DNA from 2 places in the Arenimonas sp. MALMAid1274 genome. Region 1 is predicted to be linked to the other one. Evidence: riboswitches for the same ligand, from Rfam matches in the RefSeq annotation. Region 1 holds a riboswitch; the other holds the start of a gene.

Region 1 (4,986 bases):
GTCCGGCATCGCCGAACTGATCGCCCTGCAGCGTCGCGCCCTGGCCGGATGAAAACAGCTCCAAACCGCCTCGTCCTCGCCACCTCCAACCGCGGCAAGCTGGCCGAGCTGCAGCCGTTGCTGGCCGACGCCGGCTTCACGCTGGTGACGCAGGGCGAACTGGGCGTGGAAGACGCAGTCGAGGACGGCCTGACCTTCCTCGAAAACGCCCTGATCAAGGCCCGCCATGCCTGCCGCGCCACTGGCCTGCCGGCCCTGGGCGATGACTCGGGCCTGGTCGTCGACGCCCTGGGCGGTGCGCCCGGCCTGTACAGCGCGCGCTACGCCGGCGAACACGGCAATGCCGGTGCCAACATCGCCAAGCTGCTGCACGAGATGCGCGACCTGAAGGGCGCCCAGCGCCGCGCGCACTTCTACTGCGTCATCGTCCTGCTGCGCCACGCCGAGGATCCGCAGCCCCTGGTCGCCGAAGGCGTCTGGCAGGGCGAAGTGCTTGAAGCGCCCCGCGGCGACGGCGGCTTCGGCTATGACCCCGTCTTCCTGGACCCGCGCCACGCCGCGTCCGCGGCGATGATCGAGCCGTCGCTGAAGAACCGCATCAGCCACCGCGGCCTGGCCCTGGCGCGCCTGCGCGAACGCTTGCACGAGTTCACCGCGTGCTGATCCCGCCGCCGCTGTCGCTGTACATCCACATCCCGTGGTGCGTGAAGAAGTGCCCGTATTGCGACTTCAACTCCCATGGCCAGTCCGGCGCGCTGCCCGTGGCTGAGTACGTGCAGGCCCTGGTGCGGGACCTGGAGCAGGACCTGCCCCTGGTCTGGGGCCGGCCCGTGCACAGCGTGTTCTTCGGCGGCGGTACGCCCAGCCTGTTCGCGCCCGAGGCCATCGGCGCGATCCTGGACGCGTGCGCCGCGCGCCTGCGCTTCACGCCCGGCGCCGAGATCACCATGGAATGCAATCCGGGAACGGCCGAACACGGCCGCTTCGAGCAATACCGCGCGGCCGGCGTGAACCGCATCAGCTTCGGCATCCAGAGCTTCGACGACGGCTGCCTGCAGCGCCTGGGCCGCATCCACGACAGCGGCGAAGCCGAGCGCGCGGTGAAGCTGGCGCAGGACGCCGGCTACGACAACCTCAACCTGGACCTGATGTACGCCCTGCCCGGCCAGGACCTGGCCATGGCCATGGCCGACGTCGAGCGCGCGATCGCGCTGCAGCCGGCCCATGTCTCGCACTACCAGCTGACGATGGAGCCCAACACCGCCTTCGCGGTGAAGCCGCCGGCGGGCCTGCCCGACGAGGACAGCGCCTGGGACATCCAGGAGCGCTGCGTCGAACGCCTCGAGGACGCCGGCTACGCCGCCTACGAGGTTTCGGCCTATGCCCGGCCCGGACGGCAGTGCGCGCACAACCTCAACTACTGGCGCTTCGGCGACTACCTGGGCATCGGCGCCGGCGCGCACGGCAAGATCAGCTCCGGTGCAACGGGCGAGGTGCTGCGGCGATGGAAGCCCAAGAATCCACGCGACTACCTGGCCCACGCGGGCACCGCGGCCGGCATCGGCGGCGACGATGTGATCTCCCCGGCCAACCTGCCCTTCGACTACATGCTCAACGCCCTGCGCCTTGTCGACGGCTTCTCGTTGCGCGACTTCGAATCCCGCACCGGCCTGGACCGCAGCGCCATCGTCGATGAACTCTCCAAGGCCCAGAACCTGGGCTGGCTGGACCTGATCGGCGACCGCATCCGGCCCACCGAGCTCGGTCGCCGTTTCACCAACGACGTCATCGCCCTGTTCCTCCACTGACCCGCGGCTCCCCTCACGCCGCCCCAACCCGCCTCCCCGCATCCTCGCTCCATGCTCGATGCCATCCAGATCACCTGCCCGCACTGCGGCGAACGCTTCGAGGCCCTGGCCGATCCGTCGGCCGGCGATGCCGACTACGTCGAGGACTGCCCCGTGTGCTGCCGACCAATCCGCCTGCGCCTGCAGGCGGGGCACGACGGCGAACTGCTGGGCCTGGACGCCGACCGCGACGACTGAGCCCGACTGGGCTAGAATCCGCGCCGCAACAGGTGTTCGGGAAGCCGGTCCAAATCCGGCGCTGCCCCCGCAACGGTAGGCCAGGTCACCCTTCCAGCAAGCCACTGTGTCCCCCGGGACATGGGAAGGCGGAAGGCGGGAACCGCGCAATCGCGCGCTTCCACTGGCAAGTCCGGAGACCGGCCTGGTGCCTGGCCCCCTCGGGGGCCATCACGGCGCGTTGCGGAGGGCAACGGGGCGGCGTCATGGCCTGCGTTCCGCGTTCCGCCATCGCGTTCCCCGGTGTCCCCGTCCGCGTCATCCGATCCGCGGGTGAGCGTTCCAGGAGGACACCAATGAACCCCGATTTCCGCAGCACCGCGCTTTGCGCGGCCATCAGCCTTTGCCTCGTGCCGGTCGCACGCGCCCAGGATGCCCCCACCCTCGACAGCGTGCAGGTCACCGCCACGCGCATCGAGAAGCCGCTGGACGAGGCGCTGGCCTCGGTCACCGTGATCGACCGGGCCGACATCGAAGCCAGCCAGGCCCCGGACCTGATCGACCTGCTGGGTCGCCAGGCCGGCATCGACATCGCCCGCACCGGCGGCCCCGGCGGCGCCAGCACGGTGTTCCTGCGCGGCGGCAATTCCAACCATGCGCTCGTGCTGATCGACGGCATCCGGGTCGGGTCCACCGGCCAGGGCGTGTTCGACTTCGCCCACCTGCCGCTGGAGCAGATCGAGCGCATCGAGATCGTGCGCGGCCCGCGCGCGGCCTTCTGGGGTTCGGATGCGATCGGCGGCGTGATCCATGTCTTTACCCGCGACCCGTCCGCGCCGTCGGCGCGCGCCACCGTCGGCAGCTACGGCCGGCGGGGTGCCAGCGCGGGGGCAGGCTTGGGTGATTCGCGCCAGGGCCTGGGCTTCACCGCGGGCTACCAGCGGCTGGATGGCTTCTCGGCCACCAACCCGGACGCCACCTTCGCCTTCGATACGGACGAGGACGGCTACCGCAATCGCAACCTCAGCCTGCGCGGCCGCACCGAGCTGGGCAGCCACCGGCTGGCCGTGCAGGTGATCAGCACCGATGCCGACGTCGAGTTCGACCAGGGCCTCACCCAGGCCCGCAATACGTCCGGCGGCGTGACCCTCGCCGGCGAGCTCACCGACCGCTGGACCCACCAGCTCACCGCCGGCCATGCCCGCGAAGACCTCGCGTCGGAAAGCAGCTTCAGCAATGAATTCCACAGCCGGCGCAACAGCGTGGACTGGGTCAACCACCTGCGCACCGGTGACGCCCAGGCGGTGCACTTCGGCCTGAACTGGCAGCGCGAGACCGGCGCCAACAGCAATGTCTTCGACGGTGACGTATTCGACCGGTCGCGCACCAGCAAGGCGCTGTTCGCCGGCTACGGCGGCCGTTTCGGTGCGCACGTGCTCGACCTGTCCCTGCGCCGCGACGACAGCGACCAGTTCGGCGGCGCCACCACCGGCAATGTCGGCTGGGGCTGGGCGTTCAGCGAGCTCGCGCGCCTGCGCCTGTCCTGGGGCGAGGGCTTCCGGGCGCCCAACTTCAACGAGCTCTACTACCCGGACAGCGGCTTCGGCTATGCCGGCAATCCCGACCTGCGCCCCGAACAGTCCAGCACCTGGGAATTCGGCCTGGAGGTCGAGCCGGCCGCCGGCCACCGCCTCGGCGCGTCGGTGTACCGCTCGCGGGTGCGCGACCTGATCGCCTTCGCCGCGCCGCTGACCAACAACGCCATCAACATCAACCGGGCCGAACTGGAGGGCGTGGAGCTCGAGTACCGTTTCCGCCGCGAGGCCTGGACCCTGGGCGGCAACTTCACCTGGCAGGACGCCATCGACGCCGGCACCGGCGATCCCCTGCTGCGCCGGGCCAAGCGCAAGGCGCACCTGGACCTGGGCTATCGCCTCGGCAACGGCCTCGAGCTCGGCCTGGACGGCGACTACGTTTCGGACCGGGCCGATTTCGGCGCCGACCTGGACGCCTATGCCCTGGCCCACCTGCGAGTGTCCTGGCAGTTCACGCCGGCCTGGCGGGTCGAAGCCCGGCTGGAGAACCTGACCGACCGGGACTACGCCCTGGCCTATGGCTACAACACCCCCGGGCGCAGCACGATGCTGAATCTGGTCTGGAACGGCAAAGACTGAACCCAGCGGCCAAGCCGCCCGCGATCCGCAGGCGGGCAGTCCGGGCCTATGCGTCAGGCCCGGGCTGTGCCTAGAATCAGGTTGGGGAATTCACTACGGAGCGCCGCATGTCCGCATCGGCCACAACTCCGCACGCGTCTGCACCGACGCTGGCGTCGCGGCCGTTGCCGGAACGCGTCAAGGCATTGCTGGGTGGCATCCTCGAGTACTCGTCCGACGAGATCGAGCGAACGCTGGTCTCGATGCTCAACGAGTTCGAGCAGCAGCTGTTCAAGTACGCCGAACAGGCGCGCAGCAACATGGTGCAGACGCGCTGGCTGGAAGCGCAGCGCCTGGTCAAGCGCACGCGCCCGGACCTGGTGCCGCGATTCCTGATCGCGCTGGAGGCCGAACTGGCCTGCATCAAGGATCCGCCGGGCGCCAATGTGGTCACCGGCAACTTCCGCCTCACCCGCACCGAGCTGTCGCTGGTGGAAAACCTCGACATGGACGAGACCACGGTGCTGGCCGAAGTGGCCAGCCGCGCCGAGGTCCGCAACAGCCTGCCGCTCTACCTGCTGGGCCAGCGCTTCGGCGTGCTGGCCGGCAAACCTGCGTTTGATGCCGAGAACCTGCCGATCGGCCCGCAGGCGCTGTGCCGCATGATCCGCCAGGCCTCGGAATGCCTGGAACTCAGCGGCGAGCATCGCCTTCTGCTGTTCCGCACCTTCGAGCGGCACCTGATGCCGCTGTACGGCAGCTTCGTCGAATCGGTCAACACCTACCTGTCCAAGAACGGGGTGCTGCCC
Region 2 (4,986 bases), on a different contig from region 1:
CCTGGGGCTCGATGCATTCATAGCAGCCGGCGATCGAAGCGATAGTGGCGGTGGGGGCGATGGCGATCAGCAGCGAGTTGCGCAGGCCATGCTGCCGGATGCGGTCGCGCAGCGTATCCCAGCGCTCGGCGTCCGCCGGCACCACGCCCCAGGCGTCGAACTGCAGCTCGCCGCTGGCGGCGCGGGATTCGGCGAAGTTGGGATGCCGGCCGCGCTCCTGCGCCAGCTCGCAGCTGGCCTCCAGGGCATGGAAATAGATCTGTTCGGCAATGCGGGCCGACAGTGCGCGCGCTTCCGGCGCGTCGAAGGCCAGGCGCAGCCGGAAGAACACGTCCTGCAGGCCCATCACGCCCAGGCCCACCGGCCGCCAGCGCAGGTTGCCGCGGCGCGCCGATTCGATCGGATAGAAGTTCAGGTCGATCACGCGGTCCAGCTGGCGCACGGCCAGGCGCACGGTTTCGGCCAGCCTGTCGAAGTCGAAGCCGTCCTCGCCCAGGTGATGGCCCAGGTTGATCGAGCCCAGGTTGCACACCGCCGTCTCGTCGGACGAGGTGACCTCCAGGATCTCGGTGCACAGGTTGGACAGGTGGATGACATTGCCGGGCCGGGCGGTCTGGTTGCTGGCGCGGTTGCACTTGTCCTTGAAGGTCATCCAGCCGTTGCCGGTCTGGGCCAGGGTGCGCATCATCTTGCCGTACAGCTCGCGGGCGCGGACGGTCTTCACCGCGCGGCCGCCGGCCTCGGCCTGTTCGTAGGCGGCGTCGAAATCGGGGCCGTACAGGTCGGTGAGCTGCGGCATGGCGTGCGGGTCGAACAGCGACCAGTCGCCGTCGGCCTCCACGCGGCGCATGAACAGGTCCGGGATCCAGTTGGCCAGGTTGAGGTTGTGGGTGCGGCGCGCGTCGTCGCCGGTGTTGTCGCGCAGCTCCAGGAACTCCTCCACGTCGGCATGCCAGGGTTCGAGGTAGACGCAGGCCGCGCCCTTGCGCTTGCCGCCCTGGTTCACGGCCGCGACCGAGGAGTCGAGCGTCTTGAGCCAGGGAACGATGCCGTTGGAGTGGCCGTTGGTGGACCGGATCAGCGCGCCGCGCGAACGCACGCGCGTGTAGCTGACGCCGATGCCGCCGCTGAACTTGGACAGCTGGGCGATGTCGCCGTAGCGCTGGTAGATGGACTCGAGCGAATCCTGGGGCGAGTCGAGCAGGAAGCAGCTCGACAGCTGTTCGTGCGTGGTGCCGGCGTTGAACAGCGTCGGCGAGCTGGGCAGGTAGTCCAGCGACGCCATGCGCTGGTACAGGGCCAACGCCTCCGGCACGTCCTGGCTGAGCGCGCAGGCGATGCGCAGGAAGAACTGCTGCGGCGTCTCGATCACCGTGCGCTTCGTGGGATGCCGCAGCAGGTAGCGGTCGTAGAGGGTGCGCAGGCCGAAGTAGTCGAACCTGCGGTCGAGCGAGGCGTCCAGCGCGTCATTGAGCTTGCGGGCATTGGCCTGCACGAAGCCCAGCAGGCGGTCGTTGATCAGGCCGGTCTCGTGGCCGCGGGCGATGGACTGCGAGAAGGCGTGGATTTCCTGGCCCGCCACCTCCTTGGCGATGAAGTCGGCCAGCAGGCGCGCGCCAAGGCGGCCGTATTCGGGTTCCTCGGCGGTGAGCAGGGCGGCGGTGCGGATCGAGAGTTCGTCCAGTTCGCGCGTGCTGGAGCCGTCGTACAGGCCGGAAATGGTGCGGGTGGCCACGCGCATCGGGTCCACGGCATAGAGGTCGTCGCAGCGGCGCATCACCGCGCGCACGATCTTGTTGAGGTCCACCGGCTCGCGGCGGCCATTGCGCTTGGTGACGGTCATGCCCAGCGCGGTGGCGGGCGGGGTGAGGGCGAACTGCGGCGAGGCGGCGTCGGCCGGCGCTTCAAGGACGGGGTGCGACATGGGGTTCTCCGGTGCGTGGCGCACGGTCGCCGACCCTCCCTCGGGGGGCGGCGCGCGGAGACGGAACGCGAAGACACCCAACGGCGTCGTCGCGGCCATGCCCCCGCGGGCATGCGAAGTCAGCTCGGAGGATGGAATGCGGGTGTCGCAGGGACCGAGACGCGGCGCCACGACACCGGCGCCGTCTCCCCCCGGAGACTTCTGGGCCGGTCACCGCGCGGTGTGCTTCGCGCGGCTGTCGGCAGGTCTTCGGACTTGAGGACGGGGAGACAGGAACGGGTTCCTGTCTCCGCCTACTAGCCGTCGCTTCCCAGGGCCAACCGCCCCAGTGCCAAAAACGGCGTTCGTTTCCACATACCGCTGCGGGGCAGTGCCGGATTCCCACCGGCTTCCCTATTAACCCAAGCGCTTGTGGCGCCCGGGACCGACGACCCCAAGATAGTGGGGTCGGCGGATGGGGTCAAGGCGCGGTGTGCTGCGCGGAACTCAGGCGGCGTGCTTCTTCACCCAGGCCACGTAGGCATCCACCCAGCCCTGCAGGAACTTGCGGCTGCCCTCGCCAATGTTGCCGTCGGCATCGAACAGGTCGTCCTTGGCCTGCACGAAGGCTTCGGGCTGGTTCAGCGTGGGCATGTCGAGGTAGGCGGTGATGTTGCGCAGGTGCTGCTGTCCCAGCGCGGTGCCGATGGCACCCGGCGACGCGCCGATGATGCCGGCGGGCTTCTTGGCGAAGGCGCTCTTGCCGTAGGGGCGCGAGGCGTGGTCGATGGCGTTCTTGAGCACGCCCGGCACCGAGCGGTTGTACTCGGGGGTGACGAACAGCACGCCGGTGGCGGCCAGCAGTTCCGACTTGAGCCGCTTGACCGAGTCGGCCTGGTTGGCGTCGTCGTCCTGGTCGTAGAGCGGCAGGTCGCCGATCTCGAGTTGCGTGAAGATGACGTCCGAAGGCGCGAGTCGCGCTAGCGCGGTGGCCAGCTTGCGGTTGATGGACTCGCGTCGCAGGCTGCCGACGAGGACGGCGATGGTGGTCTGGGTCATGGCGTGGCTCCGTGGGGGTTGGGACGGATCATGCGTCGTTCTGGTAATCCAGCACCACCTGCAGCATCGCGCGGGTGCCGACCTTCAGCGCCTCTTCGTCCAGGAAGAATTCCGGCGAGTGGTTCGACGGCGCCTTGATCGCATCCTGGCCCCGCGGGGTGGCGCCGACGAAGAAGAAGAAGCCCGGCACTTCGCGCGCGTAGTACGAAAAGTCCTCGGCGCCCATGTTGAGGTCCAGCTCGCGCACGTTGGCGGCGCCGACGGCTTTTTCCAGACTGGGCACCATGCGTGCGGTGAGCGCCGGGTGGTTCACCGTCACCGGATTGCCCTTGGTGTCGGGCACGTTGGCCTCCACGGTGGCGCCGTGGGCGGCGGCGACGTGGGTGGCGACGTTCTTGAGGTCCGCGAACACGGCCTGGCGCATGCCTTCGTCGAAGGTGCGGATGGTGCCGACCAGCTCGACGCTGTCGGGGATGATGTTGTAGCGGATGCCACCCTTGATGGCGCCGAAGGTGACGACCACGGGCAGCTTGCTGATGTTCTGCCGGCGGCTGACGATGGTCTGCGCGCTGCCGATCAGGTCGGCGGCGGCCACGATCGGGTCCACGCCGCCCCAGGGGCGCGAGCCGTGCGTCTGGCGGCCCTTCACGACGATGTTGAAGCGGTCCGAGGCGGCCATGGCCGGGCCGCTGCGCCAGCCGACGGTGCCGGCGTTGAGCGTGCTGAACACGTGCAGGCCGAACACCGCCTCGGGCTTGAAGCGGTCGAAGATGCCCTGCTTGAGCATTTCCTCGGCGCCGCCTTCCTCGCCATCCGGCGGGCCTTCCTCGGCGGGCTGGAAGATGAAGAGGATCTCGCCGGGAAGCTCGGCCTTCATCGAGGCCAGGGCCTCGGCCACGCCCATCAGGATGCCGGTGTGGGCGTCGTGGCCGCAGGCGTGCATCACGCCGACGGTTTCGCCGCGGAAGGTGGACGTGACCTTGGATTCAAACGGAAGGCCGCTGCGCTCGGTGACCGGCAGCGCGTCCATGTCGGCGCGCACGGCAATGCGCGGGCCGGGCTTGCCGCCGCGCAGCACCGCGGTGACGCCCGTGGTGGCGATGCCGGTGCGAACGTCCTCGAAGCCCAGCGCGCGCAGGTGGTCGGCCACCAGCTTGGAGGTGCGCACCTCGCGGTTGCCCAGCTCCGGATGCTGGTGGATGTCGCGGCGCCAGGCCTGCACCTTGGCGTCCACCTTGGTGGCCAGGGTTTCGACGTCGGGCGCCTGCGCAGCGGCGGGGCCGCAGAGCGCGGCGGAAAGGGCGGAAACCAGCAGCAGGCGGCGCATCGGCGATCTCCGGAAGGGATGGGCCGATGCTATCACCGCGTCAGTCGTCTCCGCTCGCCTCTGCGCGCAGCCGAGGAAAACATACCAGGTATGTTTTCAGTCTCAATGAGGAGGAAAACATACCAGGTATGTTTTCAGTCCCAATGAGATAGGAACGGTAACTGGTAAGTTATCTCTGCAGGCGGTCGAGGGAGACCTGGAGCATCGTTCGCACGCCGACGTCCAGGGCCTGTTCGTCGAGCAGGAACATCGGCGAATGGTTGGCCGGCGCCTTCAGCGGATCGACGCCCGGGGCCGTGCTGCCGACGAACCAGAAGAACGTGGGCGCCACGGTGGCGTACTGCGAGAAATCCTCGGCAATCGTCAGCAGGGGCATCTCCACCACCTTGCCCTCGCCCAGCGCGGTGCGCAGCGAGGCCAGGCCCGAAGGGGCCAGCGTGCCGTCGTTGGCCGTCACCGGGGCATTGTTCACCACGCGCAGGGTGGCCTTGGCGCCGCTGGCCGTCGCGACGCCGTCGGCCGTGGCGCCCATGCGCGCAATCACGTCGGCGCGCATGGCCGGGTCGAAGGTGCGCAGGGTGCCGGTCATGTCCACGCGATCGGGCACGATGTTGAAGCGCACGCCGCCGTTGATGGCGCCCCTGGTCAGCACCACCGGCGAGCGGGTGATGTCCACCTGCCGCGCGAGGATGCTCTG

What was found. Region 1 has a riboswitch for cobalamin ahead of ACOQFR_RS06265 (TonB-dependent receptor domain-containing protein). Riboswitches for the same ligand answer to the same signal wherever they lie in the genome.
Region 2: another riboswitch for cobalamin. It lies ahead of ACOQFR_RS00905 (ribonucleoside-diphosphate reductase subunit alpha); the one in region 1 lies ahead of ACOQFR_RS06265 (TonB-dependent receptor domain-containing protein).

Annotation. Positions count from the first base shown of each region.
Region 1 is NZ_JBMIRR010000025.1:304,087-309,072, forward strand. It holds gene rph (ribonuclease PH) at 1-52, shown strand, start outside; gene rdgB (RdgB/HAM1 family non-canonical purine NTP pyrophosphatase) at 49-663, shown strand; gene hemW (radical SAM family heme chaperone HemW) at 657-1,808, shown strand; gene ACOQFR_RS06260 (CPXCG motif-containing cysteine-rich protein) at 1,860-2,045, shown strand; cobalamin riboswitch at 2,059-2,247, shown strand; gene ACOQFR_RS06265 (TonB-dependent receptor domain-containing protein) at 2,381-4,198, shown strand; gene ACOQFR_RS06270 (DUF1631 domain-containing protein) at 4,306-4,986, shown strand, end outside.
Region 2 is NZ_JBMIRR010000020.1:33,747-38,732, forward strand. It holds gene ACOQFR_RS00905 (ribonucleoside-diphosphate reductase subunit alpha) at 1-1,924, opposite strand, end outside; cobalamin riboswitch at 2,148-2,368, opposite strand; gene ACOQFR_RS00910 (NADPH-dependent FMN reductase) at 2,411-2,962, opposite strand; gene ACOQFR_RS00915 (amidohydrolase) at 2,991-4,289, opposite strand; gene ACOQFR_RS00920 (amidohydrolase) at 4,459-4,986, opposite strand, start outside.